2 regions of the Bacillus sp. MN7755 genome follow, and region 1 is predicted to be linked to the other one. Evidence: riboswitches for the same ligand, from Rfam matches in the RefSeq annotation. Region 1 holds a riboswitch; the other holds the start of a gene.
What was found. Region 1 has a riboswitch for cyclic di-AMP ahead of ACYVEC_RS27045 (APC family permease). Riboswitches for the same ligand answer to the same signal wherever they lie in the genome.
Positions count from the first base shown of each region.

Region 2: linked by a shared signal. The riboswitch ahead of ACYVEC_RS21865 (hypothetical protein) and the one ahead of ACYVEC_RS27045 (APC family permease) in region 1 are both predicted to bind cyclic di-AMP.

Region 1 covers NZ_BTRL01000028.1:43,630-51,694, reverse strand. The annotation lists gene ACYVEC_RS27070 (Nramp family divalent metal transporter) at 1-1,281, opposite strand, end outside; gene trhO (oxygen-dependent tRNA uridine(34) hydroxylase TrhO) at 1,776-2,735, shown strand; gene ACYVEC_RS27060 (hypothetical protein) at 2,903-4,378, opposite strand; gene panE (2-dehydropantoate 2-reductase) at 4,554-5,498, shown strand; gene ACYVEC_RS27050 (hypothetical protein) at 5,553-5,681, opposite strand; cyclic di-AMP (ydaO/yuaA leader) riboswitch at 5,822-5,968, shown strand; gene ACYVEC_RS27045 (APC family permease) at 6,113-7,939, shown strand.
Region 2 covers NZ_BTRL01000019.1:9,501-17,565, reverse strand. The annotation lists gene kdpB (potassium-transporting ATPase subunit KdpB) at 1-96, opposite strand, end outside; gene kdpA (potassium-transporting ATPase subunit KdpA) at 110-1,777, opposite strand; gene kdpF (K(+)-transporting ATPase subunit F) at 1,797-1,877, opposite strand; gene ACYVEC_RS21875 (hypothetical protein) at 1,874-1,978, opposite strand; cyclic di-AMP (ydaO/yuaA leader) riboswitch at 2,075-2,220, opposite strand; gene ACYVEC_RS21870 (hypothetical protein) at 2,481-2,711, opposite strand; gene ACYVEC_RS21865 (hypothetical protein) at 2,728-3,114, opposite strand; cyclic di-AMP (ydaO/yuaA leader) riboswitch at 3,208-3,355, opposite strand; gene thiD (bifunctional hydroxymethylpyrimidine kinase/phosphomethylpyrimidine kinase) at 3,446-4,261, opposite strand; gene thiF (thiazole biosynthesis adenylyltransferase ThiF) at 4,268-5,287, opposite strand; gene thiG (thiazole synthase) at 5,280-6,050, opposite strand; gene thiS (sulfur carrier protein ThiS) at 6,053-6,256, opposite strand; gene thiO (glycine oxidase ThiO) at 6,272-7,381, opposite strand; gene tenI (thiazole tautomerase TenI) at 7,374-7,994, opposite strand; gene ACYVEC_RS21830 (ABC transporter substrate-binding protein) at 8,005-8,065, opposite strand, start outside.

The DNA.
Region 1 (8,065 bases):
TTGATACAGTAAGAAAATATTTAAAACAATAACAAGTGCAGCAATGATCCAAGCGATAAAGGTAGTTATGCGGTGATTAACGAGTGCACCCATAATTTTTTTACTACTTGTAAACATAATAAGTGGTACTAATGCAAAAGCAATACCGAATGATAAGACGACTTGGCTCATGACTAGAGCGTAAGTTGGATTTACACCTAAAGCGATAATAACTAATGGTGGAATCATTGTAATAAATCGGCGTAAGTATAACGGAATATGCATTCGAATGAATCCTTGCATGATAATGTCACCAGACATTGTACCGACTGAAGAGCTAGATAAACCAGCTGATAAAAGTCCGATTCCAAATAAAGCAGCGGATGCAGGTCCAACTAAGTTGCTAAATTGATTAAAAGCAACATCAAGATCTTCAACATGCAAGCCGTTTTTAAAGAATAGTGCGGCAGCAACAATTAACATACTTGCATTAATTGCTCCAGCGATAACCATTGCGATAATAATATCAATAAACTCAAAGCGGAAAATCTTTTTCTTTTGTTCATCATTTGTTCCGACTACGCGGCGCTGCGTTAAGGCGGAATGTAAATATATTGCATGTGGCATAACTGTCGCGCCTAAAATACCAGCTGCTAATAAGATACTATCCACGCCTTGGAATTTTGGAATGAATAGTCCTGAAAGTAAAGGACTTAATTCCGGTTTTGCATAGAAAACTTGTACACCAAAAGCGATAACAACGATAAAAATCATTCCTGTTATAATAGCTTCTAATGGACGGAAACCTCTGCGTTGAAATTCAAGAATAATAAATGATCCAGCGGCTGTAATTAAAGCGGCTGGTAACATTGGAATCCCGAATAATAAGTACAATCCGAGTGCCGCTCCAATAAATTCAGCTAAATCAGTCGCCATAATAACGAGCTCCCCTTGAATCCATAAACCGATGGAAACAGGTTTCGGGAAGTTTTCTCGAGCAATTTCAGGAAGGTTTCTACCTGTAGCAATTCCTAATTTAGCGGATAAAGTTTGGATTAATACAGCCATTAAATTAGAAGCGAGTATTACCCAGAGTAATAAATATCCATATTGTGATCCAGCAGCAATATTTGTGGCGAAATTGCCAGGATCAATATAAGCAACTGAAGCGATGAAAGCAGGACCTAAGAATGGTAATAGTCTTTTTAAGCCTTTCGTTTGCCCGCTTAATGCTAAATGCGCTGATTGAACAGTTGTACTTTGAGAAGGGACTTGTTCATCTTTTGATATATCTTTATTCATAGTAGTTTTCCCCTTTAAAATGTTAACTTGATGAAATTATTGTATTTATTCTTACTTATTATTTCAATACATTTAAATATAATATGTGTATTTTCATTTGAACATAAATGTTTCCTTAATGCAAATTATATGACTTTGTGCAATCGATGGTGTGAAGATACGAAAATTTTTTGGAAGTTTATGGTTGATGTGTAAGGGGGAAGATAATAAATTAAAGGGCTATTTTTGAAATTTATGTGAACATAAAGCCTATAATACAGCATATTAATTGATGGAAATGGATTTGTATGATATATAATATATTGGGATTACAACATAACCACAGTGTTTTGGTATGTAATCTTGTTTTTTATTTTTGTTAACTGATAGAAAATAGTATAAAGAGAAGAAAATGGGATGCATAAAACTTTGGATACATTTTCTTATTATATATGCTTTGATATAAACGTTAACTTATACATGATTTTAAAAATTAGATAGGTGGTAGAAATACATTGGCAACTACAAAACCATACAGAGTATTACTATATTACATGTACACAACAATTGAAAATCCTGAAGAATTTGCGGCAGAGCATTTAGCATTTTGTAATTCACTTGAATTAAAAGGAAGAATCCTTGTAGCTAAAGAAGGAATTAACGGAACTTGTTCTGGTACTGTAGAGCAAACAGAGAAATACATGGAAGCAATGAACAACGATCCACGTTTTGACGGTATCGTATTTAAAATAGATGAAGAAGAAGGGCACGCATTCAAGAAAATGCACGTACGTCCTCGTCCAGAGTTAGTTACACTTCGTCTAGAAGATGACATTAACCCACACGAAATAACTGGGAAGTATTTAGAGCCAAAAGATTTTTATGAAGCAATGAAACAAGAAGATACAGTTATCATTGATGCACGAAATGATTATGAGTTTGATTTAGGACACTTCAAAGGTGCGATCAAACCAGATATCGAATCATTCCGTGAATTACCAGACTGGATTAGAGAAAACAAAGAAACACTTGAAGGTAAAAAGATTTTAACGTACTGTACAGGTGGAATTCGTTGTGAGAAGTTTTCTGGTTGGTTAGTTCGAGAAGGCTATGAAGATGTAAGTCAGCTTCATGGCGGAATTGTAACATACGGAAAAGACCCAGAAGTACAAGGTGAGCTTTGGGATGGACAATGTTACGTGTTCGATGAGCGTATCGCTGTACCAGTAAACCAAAAAGAACATGTTATTGTTGGTAAAGACCACTTTACAGGTGAACCTTGTGAGCGCTATGTAAACTGTTCAAATCCAGAATGTAACAAGAAAATTTTATGTTCTGAAGAAAACGAAGCGAAATATTTACGTGCATGTTCTCATGAATGCCGTGTAAGCCCACGTAACCGCTACGTAATACAACATGAATTAACTGAAGAACAAGTAGCTGCTGCGTTAGAACAAATCGAAGCAGGGAAGTAAGTCGAATGAGTATAGCAAAACGAGAAGAAGTTACTCCAAAGTTCATTTTGGAGTAACTTCTTCTTTTTGTCAGTTTTTGTCGGTAAGTCGATATATTCGAAAAATCGCTGATAAAAATTTCATGTACTGAAGCGCGCTACAGATGGATAATTTGAAAATAAACTTTTTTAATTCTCATCATCTTTCTCTTTCACAGCAGACAACACTGTTTGTTTGACCCATGCTTTTCTTCTTCTATGCTGTACCCCCCATTGATATAACCCTTGTGCACCTAAAATAAGTGAAATGACTATACCGCTAATTGCTATTAAAAGAGCGAAAAATTCAAGGGGCGAAGATATTTTGTTTGAATCGGTGTTTCTTAAAAGATCAATCATAGTAAACCCTAACATTTGGCCTACTACAGAGTAGAGGGTTAAAATTAATAACAAAAGGCTATCTTTTTTTGAAGCGACATTTTCTTGATATTTAAACAAACTATCAAGATTTTGTTTTGCGTTCGAGTATAAAATTTCGATGTTAAAAAGTTTTCTTAAGCGAAAGAAAATATCTTCACTCTGTGATTGGGATACTAGCTCTAAAGAAAAGTAATTCGCTGTAAATGAATTGATTGAATAAATTAATTTCTCTATTTCATTTGTATCTTGTTCAATGTTTAGTTCAGCATAAGCGTTTGCCATTTTTAATAAAACGATTTTATGAAATAGATTTAATAACAAAGCGTAATAAAATTCCCCGTACATTTGACTGGCAAGTTTAGTTATTTCGCGTTCTCCCTCATTTGTTACACATGTGAATATATGTTCTTCCATTATGAAATAGCGATTGGGTGCCCATCTCTGGTAAGCGTGTTTTTTTAAATAATCATGAATATAAGGAAGATTATTTGCACTCACATATGCCTTACCATCACTTGTTAACCCGGAAAGACTAGAAGTACGATAAACATCCACTTCATTAAGTTCCATTTCTTCTTTTATAGATAATAAAGTTTGTACATACATTCTTTGGTCTTCAAAGAATGGAAAGGTTTGAAAGTAAGAGCTTCTTAATCTCTTCTTCTCAAAGAAGTCTGTTACGCCATGAAATAAATAACAGAAAATGAACCTTTCCACTTGGGAATATCTTTTTCCATTACACTCAATATAAATCGTTTCGTTTGTATCATTTTTAGTTTCAAGTACACGGAAGCGGGCGGCAAATTCGATTGCTTCTGATAATGACATTTTTGGAGCTGTTTCTACTTCTGTCCGAATGGTTAAGAAGCCAAGCTCATAAGGACAAAGTGTTATGTCAATAGAATGAATCTTGAATGGAACAGAAATAAGATTTGTTATTAAATGTCCATTTAAATTAAGGTCTTTAGAATAGCGCTGTAATCCTTTTTGATGCGCTGAGTGAGGAAATAGAATTTTATTTGTAAATGAAAGATAGTATGCTTCCATATTTTGATGTGAAACTTGAAATTTTCCGTAGTATGTATTTTCATTTTCAAGATGATCGAGTCGAAAAGGGCGAAAATCATTTTTCTGTAAGAAAGGGAACATATTTTGTTCATATCCAGTTTTAAAAGAAAACGGGAATATAAATTGAAATATAGCTGTTGTTACATCTTTTTCCTCGATTGTTTGTATTGCCTCCATTTACATTGTTTCCTTTCCATATGTGCTATAAAAACAACATGCCCAAATTCATTTGAAAATAACCACTGTTTTATACTATGTAAAGAATGAAAATTCAGCTTATTTAGTAGGGGACATGTATAATGTTATGTATACTAAAAGGTATAAAATTATATTTTGAAAAGGGGGATGTTGTATGCGTATTTTAGTACTAGGAGCTGGTGGCGTCGGAGGCTTTTTTGGTGGCCGATTAGTTGAAAAGGGAGAAGATGTTACGTTTCTTGTTCGTAGTAAACGGAAAAAACAATTAGAGGAAAGAGGACTTGTAATCCGAAGTGTGAATGGGGATTTTTCCTTCCAACCGAAATTAATAACGAAAGAAGATAGAACTTCTCCATTTGATGTCATTTTATTTTCAACAAAAGCGTATCACTTAAACGAGGCAATTCAAGATTTGAAGCCGTTTGTAGGTGAAAATACTGTAATCATTCCATTGTTAAATGGTATCGCTCATTTATCACAATTACAAAAAGAATTCGGCGAGGAAAAAGTAATTGGGGGTTTATGCTTTATCGAGACGACGTTAAACGATCAAGGAGAAATTGTACAAACTAGCGCTGCTAACAGACTTGTATTTGGAGAAATTAAGTCTCAAGATCCAGAGAGAATAAAGCATATTTCTAAAGCATTTGCAGATACGAAATCTAGTTTTGTTTTAAGTGAAAATATTACGCAAGATATGTGGCATAAATATTTATTTATTACTGTAATGTCAGGTGTGACAACATTAATGCGTGCACCAATAGGACCAATCCGTGAAAGTGAAGGTGGACGTGATTTTATCCGAAGCTTATTTGAAGAATGTGTGCAAATTATGAGATATATTGGGGCACCAGTTAAGGATGAGATTGCCAAGGAACATATGAAAACAATTGATAAAATTTCATATGATATGAAGTCATCGATGCAGCGGGATATGGAAAAAGGTTCGTCTATAGAAGGAAAGCACTTACAAGGATATTTACTAGATGTAGCAGAACAATTTTCTATAGAAGTACCATTATTAGAAGCAGTATATCAAAATTTGAAAGTGTATGAAGAAATGACCTTTAACAGATCAGCAATAAAATTGGATGTATGAAAAAATAAAAAAGAAAGCAATATATAAGTGTATTGCTTTCTTTTTTATGACAAATTATTTATTTCTTTTCGTTCTATCTGTCAAATTTATTTCCTGTTCACGTTTACCGTATAATTGATTAATTTCATTTGCTAACGCATCTAAATAGGAATCGGAAAAAATAGGCTTCTTTTCTTTAGACATATGGGTCTCCTTTATCAATTTTTTAGTATTCATTATGTATATTTATCGGCGGATTATGCGCAATCATTTTAAATTTTTTCTTTTTCAAAATTTTTGTTTACATTTTGAAAATAAAGGAGTATTATAATCCACAGTTTCAATTTTCTAAATCGCTGAAACCGCATGGTGCGGGGGACCCGTTCTTATGGATTAATACTTAATCCAATGGGGTGAATCCTTGAAAAAGGTAGGGCTACTCATAGGCCCGAATCCGACAGCTAACCTCGTAAGCGTTATATTGAGAAGGAAGGTGGAGCTTGTGCGACAAAAAATATAATGTCTACAAGTCTATTTCGTTATGGCTTGTAGACATTTTTTGTTTTCTAAAGAAATAGTTTATCCGCTGTAACTAGCAGAAAAGTTCGTACAAAATTAATGGAGAGTGGACAGCAGTGGTTTCATCTATTAAAAGATTTTTAATTGGAAGACCGTTAAAATCAACTGAGCTTGGAGAACAAAAGCTCAATAAAACGAAGGCGTTAGCAATTTTGTCTTCTGACGCTTTATCATCGGTTGCTTACGGTCCAGAGCAAATATTAATTGCTTTAGCAGGTCTTGGAGCAATCGCTTATTGGTATTCTATTCCGATAGCTGTTGGGGTATTAGTATTATTGACAGCCCTTATTTTATCTTATCGACAAATTATTTTTGCTTATCCGCATGGCGGGGGCGCATATGTTGTATCAAAAGAAAATTTAGGGATGAATCCAGGCTTAATTGCTGGAGGATCTTTATTAGTCGATTATATTTTAACGGTTGCGGTAAGTGTGTCTGCTGGTACAGATGCGCTAACATCTGCTTTTCCTAGTTTACATGCACATAATGTAATCATTGCGATTATATTTGTTATATTTATTACTATTTTAAATTTAAGAGGGGTAACGGAATCAGCTTCCGTTTTAGCATATCCTGTTTATTTATTCGTTTTAGCACTATTTATATTAATTGGTGTAGGGATATATAATATTTTAACGGGACACGTTTCACCGACTTTACACACGCCAATTGGAACGCCGGTTGCAGGAATTAGTTTGTTTTTACTGTTACGAGCATTTGCATCGGGGAGTTCGGCTTTAACAGGTGTAGAGGCGATCTCTAACGCAATTCCAAACTTTAAGGATCCTGCACCTAACAATGCAGCGAAAACATTGCTTGCAATGGGAGCATTACTTGCAGTGTTATTTTCAGGGATTGTTTTCTTAGCTTATTATTACGGAATTACTCCAAGTAAAGAAGTAACAGTTGTTTCTCAAATTGCTGAACAAACATTTGGACGTAATTTCATGTACTATTTCATACAAGGTACAACAGCTTTAATATTAATCCTTGCTGCTAACACAGGATATTCTGCATTTCCGCTATTAGCAGTTAACCTTGCAAAAGATAAGTTTATACCGAGAATGTTTACGATTAGAGGAGACCGCCTAGGTTACTCAAACGGTATTATTATACTTGGAATTGCATCGATTATTTTAATTGTAGCTTTCCAAGGGCAAACAGAACATTTAATTCCGTTATATGCAGTAGGTGTATTTATTCCATTTACACTTTCTCAAACTGGAATGGTATTAAAATGGCTTCGTGAAAAACCTGAAGGATGGGCTTTGAGATTAACGGTTAATTTAATTGGTGCAGTTATTAGTTTTATCGTAATGAGCATGTTCTTTTTAACTAAATTTGCACAAGTTTGGTCAATCCTTATTTTCTTACCTGCCATTATCTTCTTGTTCCACCGAATTAAGAAGCATTACGATGCGGTAGGAGACCAACTAAGTTTAAAAACTTGTGAACGGATTATTCCGATTGAAGGAAATGTAATTGTCGTTCCTGTAGCTGGTATGACACATGTAGTAGAAAATTCATTGAACTATGCGAAGTCTCTTTCTGCAGATCAAGTAATCGCGGTATATGTTGCTTTTGACAGAGAAGAGGAAAAGAAATTTGAAGAGAAATGGAAGAAGTGGCAACCTGAAGTAAGGCTTGTTACATTACATTCTCATTATAGAAGTATTATTCAGCCACTAACAAAGTTTATTGATACAGTACAGTATAAAGCGAGTGAATCAAATTACCGAGTTACGGTCGTTATACCACAGTTTATTCCGAAAAAAGGTTGGCATAACATTCTTCATAATCAATCTAGTTTACTCATTCGTGCTTATTTACTCTATAAAAGAAATGTTGTTATTACGACAGTTCCATATCATTTGAAAAAGTAAGAAGTTTTTATAAGGATAGCTTTACGAAAGTGAAGCTATCCTTTTTGTGTATACGCTATGCATAATTGCATACGAGCCAGAAAGATATATTAATATAATTTTTATGTCTGTGAGTAAGTAGAGGTT
Region 2 (8,065 bases), on a different contig from region 1:
ATCACGATCCATCGTTTTCGCTTGTCTAACTTCATCTTCTACAGCATGTATTTGTGACTGATTTACTCTTTTTTCTTTTACTACTACCGGTCTCATCATTTACCCTCCATTACTTCAATGTAAGAAATTCTGCAATTGGACCGAGTACTAACATCGGGAAGAATGTTAATGCACCGACAATTACAATTGTTCCGATGAAAATGCCGCCAAATAAACTATTATCCGTACGGAACGTTCCGACTGTTTCTGGTACAACCGTCTTTTCTTTCAATGAAGCTGCCACAGCTAGCATCGTAATTAAACTGAAATAGCGACCTAAAAACATAACTAAACCAGTTGTAATATTCCAAAACGGTGTATTATCTGCTAATCCTTCAAATCCAGATCCGTTATTCGCAGCTGACGATGTATATTCATATACCACTTGCGTCAAACCGTGGAAACCGGAATGAGAAATAGCATCCGTTCCTAAACTTGTTGAAAGAGCTAATGCTGAAAATCCTAAAATAAGCAGTGGATGAAATAGTATCGTTACCGCAATTAACTTCATTTCCTTACCTTCAATTTTCTTACCTAAAAACTCTGGTGTCCGTCCAACCATCAATCCAGATATAAAGACTGCGATAATCGCATACATAATAATGTTCACAAAACCTGCCCCAACGCCGCCATATACTGTATTTAACATCATATTTACAAGTGGAACTAACCCACCAATTGGTGTTAACGTATCATGCATCGTATTAACAGCCCCTGTTTCAGCAGCTGTCGTTACAGTCGCATAAAGGGAAGAAAATACTGTTCCGAACCTTACTTCTTTTCCTTCTGTACTTCCTTGTACGTGTTCAATACCCATTCCATTTAATGCCGGATTCCCGTTTAGTTCAGATGTCGTAATCGTTATAAACCCTAGTAAAAACACCATGAATAGTGAAACGAAAAGAATACGTCCTTGTTTTTTATTTCCTACCATTCGTCCGTACGTGAATGGTAGTGCTGTTGGCAATAACATCATAAGCATCATTTGCAAAATATTACTCATTTGTCCTGGGTTTTCAAAAGGATGTGTAGAGTTTGCCCCGAAAAATCCACCACCGTTATTCCCAAGTTCCTTAATTGAAACGAATGATGCAACTGGCCCACGTAAAATACTTTGCTTCGCGCCATCAATCGTTTGTGCCGTAACTGCTCCGTCTAACGTTTGTGGTACGCCAAGTGCAACAAAGGCTAGTGCCGCAATACATGCGATAGGAAGAAAAACTCTCGTTAACGCTCTCGTAAAATCAACGAAAAAGTTACCGAGTTCTTTTCCAGCCAGTCCTCTTATAAATGCCATAACGAGCGCTAAAGTCGTTGCCGGTGCTGCAAACATTAAGAATGTAATTCCAATTAATTGTGATAAATAAGATAAACCATTTTCACCGCTATAATGCTGTAAGTTTGTATCAGCCATAAAACTAATTGCTGTATTAAAAGCGAGCGTAGGTTCCATTCCTTCAATGTGTGCTGGATTTAATGGCAATACTCCTTGTAATCTGAAAATGAAATATACGACAACAATCATAAATCCATTTAATAAAACTAATGATAATGCGTACTGTTTCCACGTTTGATTGTATTCTTTTACACCCGTAATTTTAAAAATAAGTTTTTCAAAAGGCCCGAATACTTTATCTAGCTTTTTACTACCTTGAAAGGCTTTCTCTAAATAAATTCCCGTTGGCTTTGCCACAAGAATAAACAATAGCATTGTAATAACGACTGCAACCCAAATCATAATGAATGATTCCCCCTAATTAAAACTTCTCCGGATTTAATAATGCATACACTAAGTACACCGTAATTGCTGCAACAATAACCGATAAGGCAATCATCATGATTGCTTCTCTTCTTTCACAACTTTATCTGACCAACTTGCAAGACTTGCCATCGATGCAACTAACACAACAAAAATCCCGATCATTACCACATCTAACATAGTTACCTCTCTCCTCTTTGTAAAAATTTACCATTTAATTATCAAAAAAAGAACACTAAGCTCTACTTAGTGTTCGAAATGAACAACACAAAGTAAACCTCCTCTCTAAACGCTTACGAGGTTAGCTGTCGGATTCGGGCCTAAAGAGTAGCCCTACTTTCAAAACTGAAAGATTCACCCCAAGTGACGATGCACAAAATTGGTTCCCCCGCTCCATTTCTGGAACTCAGCGATTTTAGGTTTTTTTGGAAATTTCATGAATGATTTATGAGAGTAAATATACTCCTCTATATTTAACTTGTAAAGAGGCAAATTACTGAAAATAAGAAAATATCCATCTGTTTAAACGCTTACATTTAGTGTTATTAATATTCTTTCATCTGTTTTCTCGTCTTTTCTTTCTTTTTCACAGAAATAACCTTTTAAATACGAAATAAAAAGAGCGAATGACATGAAGTGCATAGCTTGTTGCACTTAGCATTCGCTCTTTTTTATTCACTATTTATTCCCCTCGTAAAAAAGCACGTAAATTTCTCCCGCGAATATAAACTTGTGACAACTCTGCGTGTAGCTGCTCATATTCGATAACATCTGATTTTAAATATAAAGCGTCTTTTGATGGTAATATGATATAGGGCCTTGGAAAAATAGGATCGAGCACCACCAATTCTTGAACTCTCTCTACCGATACCGCCCAACGATTCGCTATATCTCCTAGTAATAACACCTTCATTTTCTTCTCCCCCGCCTTATTCAAAACATAAAAAAGAAATATTATCACAATTCGTAAACACGACAAATGTAGCTCCAATTGTTTCATAGAGCCTCGCTGGATATCGTTTATTCCTTGTAACAACAGTAATAGGCGCTTGGAAAGAAAAACGAATGTGTTCTGTGAAGAAGCTAACGATCGGAAGCTCATCCCCTAGCAGAATCACCTTCTTAATACACTCACAAATACTAGTAAAATCCTGCTTCTTACTACAACTATACGTCCAATCAAATCCACAATTCCTAACTTCAGCCGCTATCTCTTCATTTGCTGTAAAAATAATTAACTCATGTTGAAAAGCTACTAAATCTATTAAACTATTTACCTTGCTTTCTTCTCCAACACAAATAAGTGTTAGTTCCATATACCTCATCCTCCTTAGCATAAAAGAACTCAAACATAGATTGATATTCCCCTATACTAATCAGATCGATGAAGTGATGTATCCATCATGGCACCGTCCTCTCTCAAGACGCTTACGAAGTTAGCTGTCGGATTCGGACTTTGAGAGTAGCCCTACTTTCAAAATTGAAAGATTCACCCCTAGTGACACTGCACAAATTGGTTCCTCCGCTCCATAGAATTGGACTCAGCGTATTACAAAAATGTATTCTGGCTGATATATTACTCCTGTATTTGGAAAAAGTAAACAGAAAAAAAGCCAGTTATAAAACTGACTTTTCTATTATTCATGCTTATGCTTTATTCAATTTGTATGCAAAGTGATTCGTCGGTCCATGACCACTTCCAATATTCAACGGTTCTTCAATTGCTATACTAATAAATTGTTTAGCCTCTTGAACTGCCTCTTCCATCGAGTATCCTTTCGCAAGTCCAGCTGTAACTGCTGACGCAAATGTACAGCCGCTTCCGTGCGTTTGCTTTGAAGGAATTCTCTCACTTCTAAATTCAATAAACTCTTCTCCATCAAAGAGTAAATCAATTACTTCATTACCTTGATATTCTGCATGTCCGCCCTTCATGAGTACATATTTCGCACCTAATTCATGAAGTACTTTTGCAGCCTCTTTACTATCTTCAACGTTATGAATTTCCAGCCCAGTTAACACTTCTGCTTCCGGAACATTCGGTGTTATAACAGTTGCTACTGGTAATAAATATTCCTTTAATGCTTGTACTGCTTCTTGTTGTAATAATGATGCTCCACCCTTAGCAATCATAACAGGGTCTAGCACAATATTATTCCAGCCAAATTTATTAATATGTTCTGCTACAATTTGAATGATTTCACTACTAAATAACATTCCTAGTTTCACAGCATCTGGTGTTAAATCCGTACCAATAGAATTCAGCTGTTCCGTAATACCTTCTAATGGAACAGGATATACCCCTTGAACGCCAAGCGTGTTTTGAGCAGTAATTGCCGTAATAGCCGTCATCCCATATACACCAAGCTCTTGGAATGTTTTTAAATCCGCTTGAATGCCAGCACCGCCTCCGCTATCAGATCCTGCAATTGTTAAAGCTTTATTCACTTTCATCCCACTCATCCTTTTCTAACCAAAATAGCGATGATAAATCGTCTTTGCTTCGCTTATATCTTTCGTTCCATGTACAAGTACACGACCATCTTTGAAGGCAACTAATCTCTTTTCTTCAACAGAAAATGATAGTAAATATGGATTTACATTTAAAGCCGTAACGCGACCTTCCAGCAGCCCCTTATATTGTTCAAAATCCATTTCCCCTTTATGAGGTGGTCTAATTTGAACTGTATTTCGTCCGCATAAAACTGCTGTTTTCGATGTATTTTCTTTATTTAAATACGGATATAATGCATTCTCCCCGCATGAAGGACAATTGTGTTTACGAAGCTTTTGCACATTCATACATGAATATTCATTCTTCCATACATCAAACGACGCAAGTCCCTCTCGAAGTGATTCGTAATCTTCCACTAATAGTTTAAGAGCTTCCGTTACTTGATGAGAAACGACGAGAGATACAGCAGGTGATATAATGCCCGCTGTATCACATGTCGCACCGCCAAGCGGAATCGATTGTAATAAACATGATAAACATGGTGTTTTACTAGGAAGAATTGTGTAAGAAAGTCCGTAACTCCCTACACAAGCCCCGTAAATCCATGGAATAGAATATTTTTGCGCTATATCATTTACAATGAAACGCGTTTCGAAATTATCAGTTGCATCAATGATTACATCAACATTTGTAACAAGCTCTTCTAATTCCTCAGCCGTTACATCTTGCACGAGTGCTTCTACTCTTACTTCACTATTAATCTCTTCTAGACGCTTTTTTGCTGCTACAGCCTTCGGAAGATTATTTTTCACATCACTCTCTGCGTACAATTGCTGCCTTTGTAAATTACTCCAATCGACATAATCACGGTCAACAATTGTTACCTTCCCAACACCAGCTCTTACAAACATTTCTGCATTTGCACTACCTAATGCGCCTGCGCCAATAATAAGCACATGCTTTTCTCTTATCTTTTGCTGTCCTTCTTCCCCAATGGGAGAAAATAGTTCTTGGCGAGAATATCGATTATTCAACTACACTCATTCCTTCTAAAGGACTACTTGCAGTTGCACAGCGTTTACGTGCGATACGACCTGCTTCAAAGCCTATGCGACCTGCTTCGATACCTAATTTCATTGCGTATGCCATTTTAATAGGATCTTTTGCTCCTGATACAGCCGTATTTAATAACACACCATCCGCTCCTAATTCCATCGCGAATGCCGCATCAGCTGGGCTACCAATACCAGCGTCAACGATAACTGGTACTGTCGCTTGTTCAATAATGAAGCTTAAATTTAACGGATTTACAATACCAAGTCCTGATCCGATTGGTGATGCTCCTGGCATAATCGCATGCACGCCAAGTTCTTGTAATTTGCGGGCTAATACAACATCATCAGATGTGTAAGGAAGTACGATAAATCCTTCTTCTAGTAACATTTCAGATGCCTTTAATGTTTCTACTGGATCAGGTAATAACGTTCTATCATCACCAATAACCTCTACTTTGATCATGTCACAAAGTCCTGAAGCTTTCGCTAATTTTGCAATACGAACAGCTTCTTCAGCATTTTTCGCTCCGGCTGTATTCGGTAATAACGTATATTTTTTCACATCAAGCTTATCTAATAAATTAGGTTGCTTTGCATCAAATATATCCATACGACGTACTGCAAACGTTAAAATTTCAGCTTCAGAAACGTCAATTGCTTTTTGCTGTACGTCAAAATCAGGGAATTTCCCTGTTCCTAATAAAAGTCTAGACTGAAATGACAATGGTCCAATGTTTAACATAATCAACCGCCTCCTACGAAAGTTACAATCTCAATTTGGTCTCCATCAAAAACAGATGTATCTGTATGATTATCTTTTTGTAAAATATCTTTATTACGCTCAACTACAACAATTCTGTTATCTAACTCTAAATATGTAAGTAGTTCAGCTACTGTTTTCACACTCGCTGGCACTTCAATTTGATTACCATTAATTTTTAAATTCAAACTTCCATCCCCTTTCTAAACTCTTTTAGAAAGCAATGAATCTAACAAGTGATTCTCCTGCTTTCCTTCTATTAAATCCGCCATATATTGACCAGAAACAGGACTTAATAAAATGCCGTTTCGATAATGGCCCGTGCAAGCATATAAACCTTTTATTTCTTCATGCTCTCCCATATAAGGAGCTTCGTGATTTGATTGTGGCCTTAATCCTGCCCATGCACTTTCCCATTCCGCTTCTTTTAAAGCCGGCAATATTGTATAAGCACGCTCTAATATAGAAGTAATACTTTCTGGTTGCACAGTTTTATTAAACGTATGAGACTTCATCGTTGCTCCAATTACGTACCGTCCACCGCGCTTTGGTGCAATATAAAATCTTTCTTGGAAAATAGGCGCATTTAAAAGTGATTTTCTACTTCTTACCGCTACTACTTCTCCTTTAACTGGATATGTACCCCATTCGCGGTGAAAATAACCTAGTAACTTCGTGCTCCATGAACCACCTGCAATCACAACTTTCTCGCACGCAATAATACCTTCGCTTGTAACAATTCCTGTTACGTTATCATTTTCAATACGAATATCAAATACTTCTGTTTGTTCATATATATCAGTACCGGAAATTGCTGCAGAGTGTGCAAATGCTTTTGTAAGCTCTGGTGCAATAACATGACCATCTTTCGGATAATATACCGCACCTATAATGGATTCAGATAGAAATGGCTCTTTTTCCCGCAATTTTTCTCCCGTTAGAAAATAGGAATCTTCACCTGTTTTCTGCTGCCAATCCATAATATGAAGAATTCTTTCCTTCTCATCTTCATTTTGAGCAATGCGATAAATGCCTTTTTCTTCATACCCAATATCGATGCCTGTTTTTTCACGTAAAACTGCTGCAAGTTGTGGAAATATAGCACGGCTTTCTCTAGCAAGTTCAAATAACGGATCATACGCATCCCATTCTGCCTGAACCCCAAGTAAACCAGCAGCTGCTTTCGAGGCTTCAGATGCAATCTGTTGCTTCTCTACAATCGCTACTTTATGCCCTCGTTCTGCTAGAAAATGTGCAACTGAACTACCAATTACACCTCCGCCAATTATCGCTACATCATACTTCTTACACATGTTTTTCCGCCCACTTTCTTATTGATTCCTTATAAGATTTCGCTTTGCTATACGGGTTACTACTACTTATAATTCCAGACATAACAGCAATACCACTGACACCATTAGTAAGAACATCCCCTGTGTTTTCCGTGGTGATTCCTCCAATTGCTGTAATCGGTATGGATAAACACTTTGCAATGTCTGAAACTTCTTCAAGCCCTCTCGCTGGCACACCTTTTTTACAATCTGTCGGAAATACATGACCATAGACGAGTGAATCCGCTCCATTCTTAAATGCATCGATCGCCTCTTCTAAAGAATGCACAGAATAACCGACATGCAAATAAGAAAACTTTTCTTTCACTGACCTTACATCTGCGCTTCGATATCCTAGCTGCACACGCGGAATATTTAATAAAATAGCAATATCAATTCGATCATTTATTACTATCTTCGATGCAGGAAAGCCTTTCTTCAAAAGACTTTCCACACCTTCATACAATTCCTTCGTACTTTTCTCACGCTCACGAACATGTAAATAATCAATCTCACTCTCAATTTGCATTGCTACATTCACTAGCTCTTCGAATGACATGTGACCATTTGAGATTACATGAAGCTCATTTTTCATATTCATTCGCCTACTTTAAAATGTTTTCGAATAATTCCTCAGCTGGAACGATTTCTTTCGTCATCCCTTTA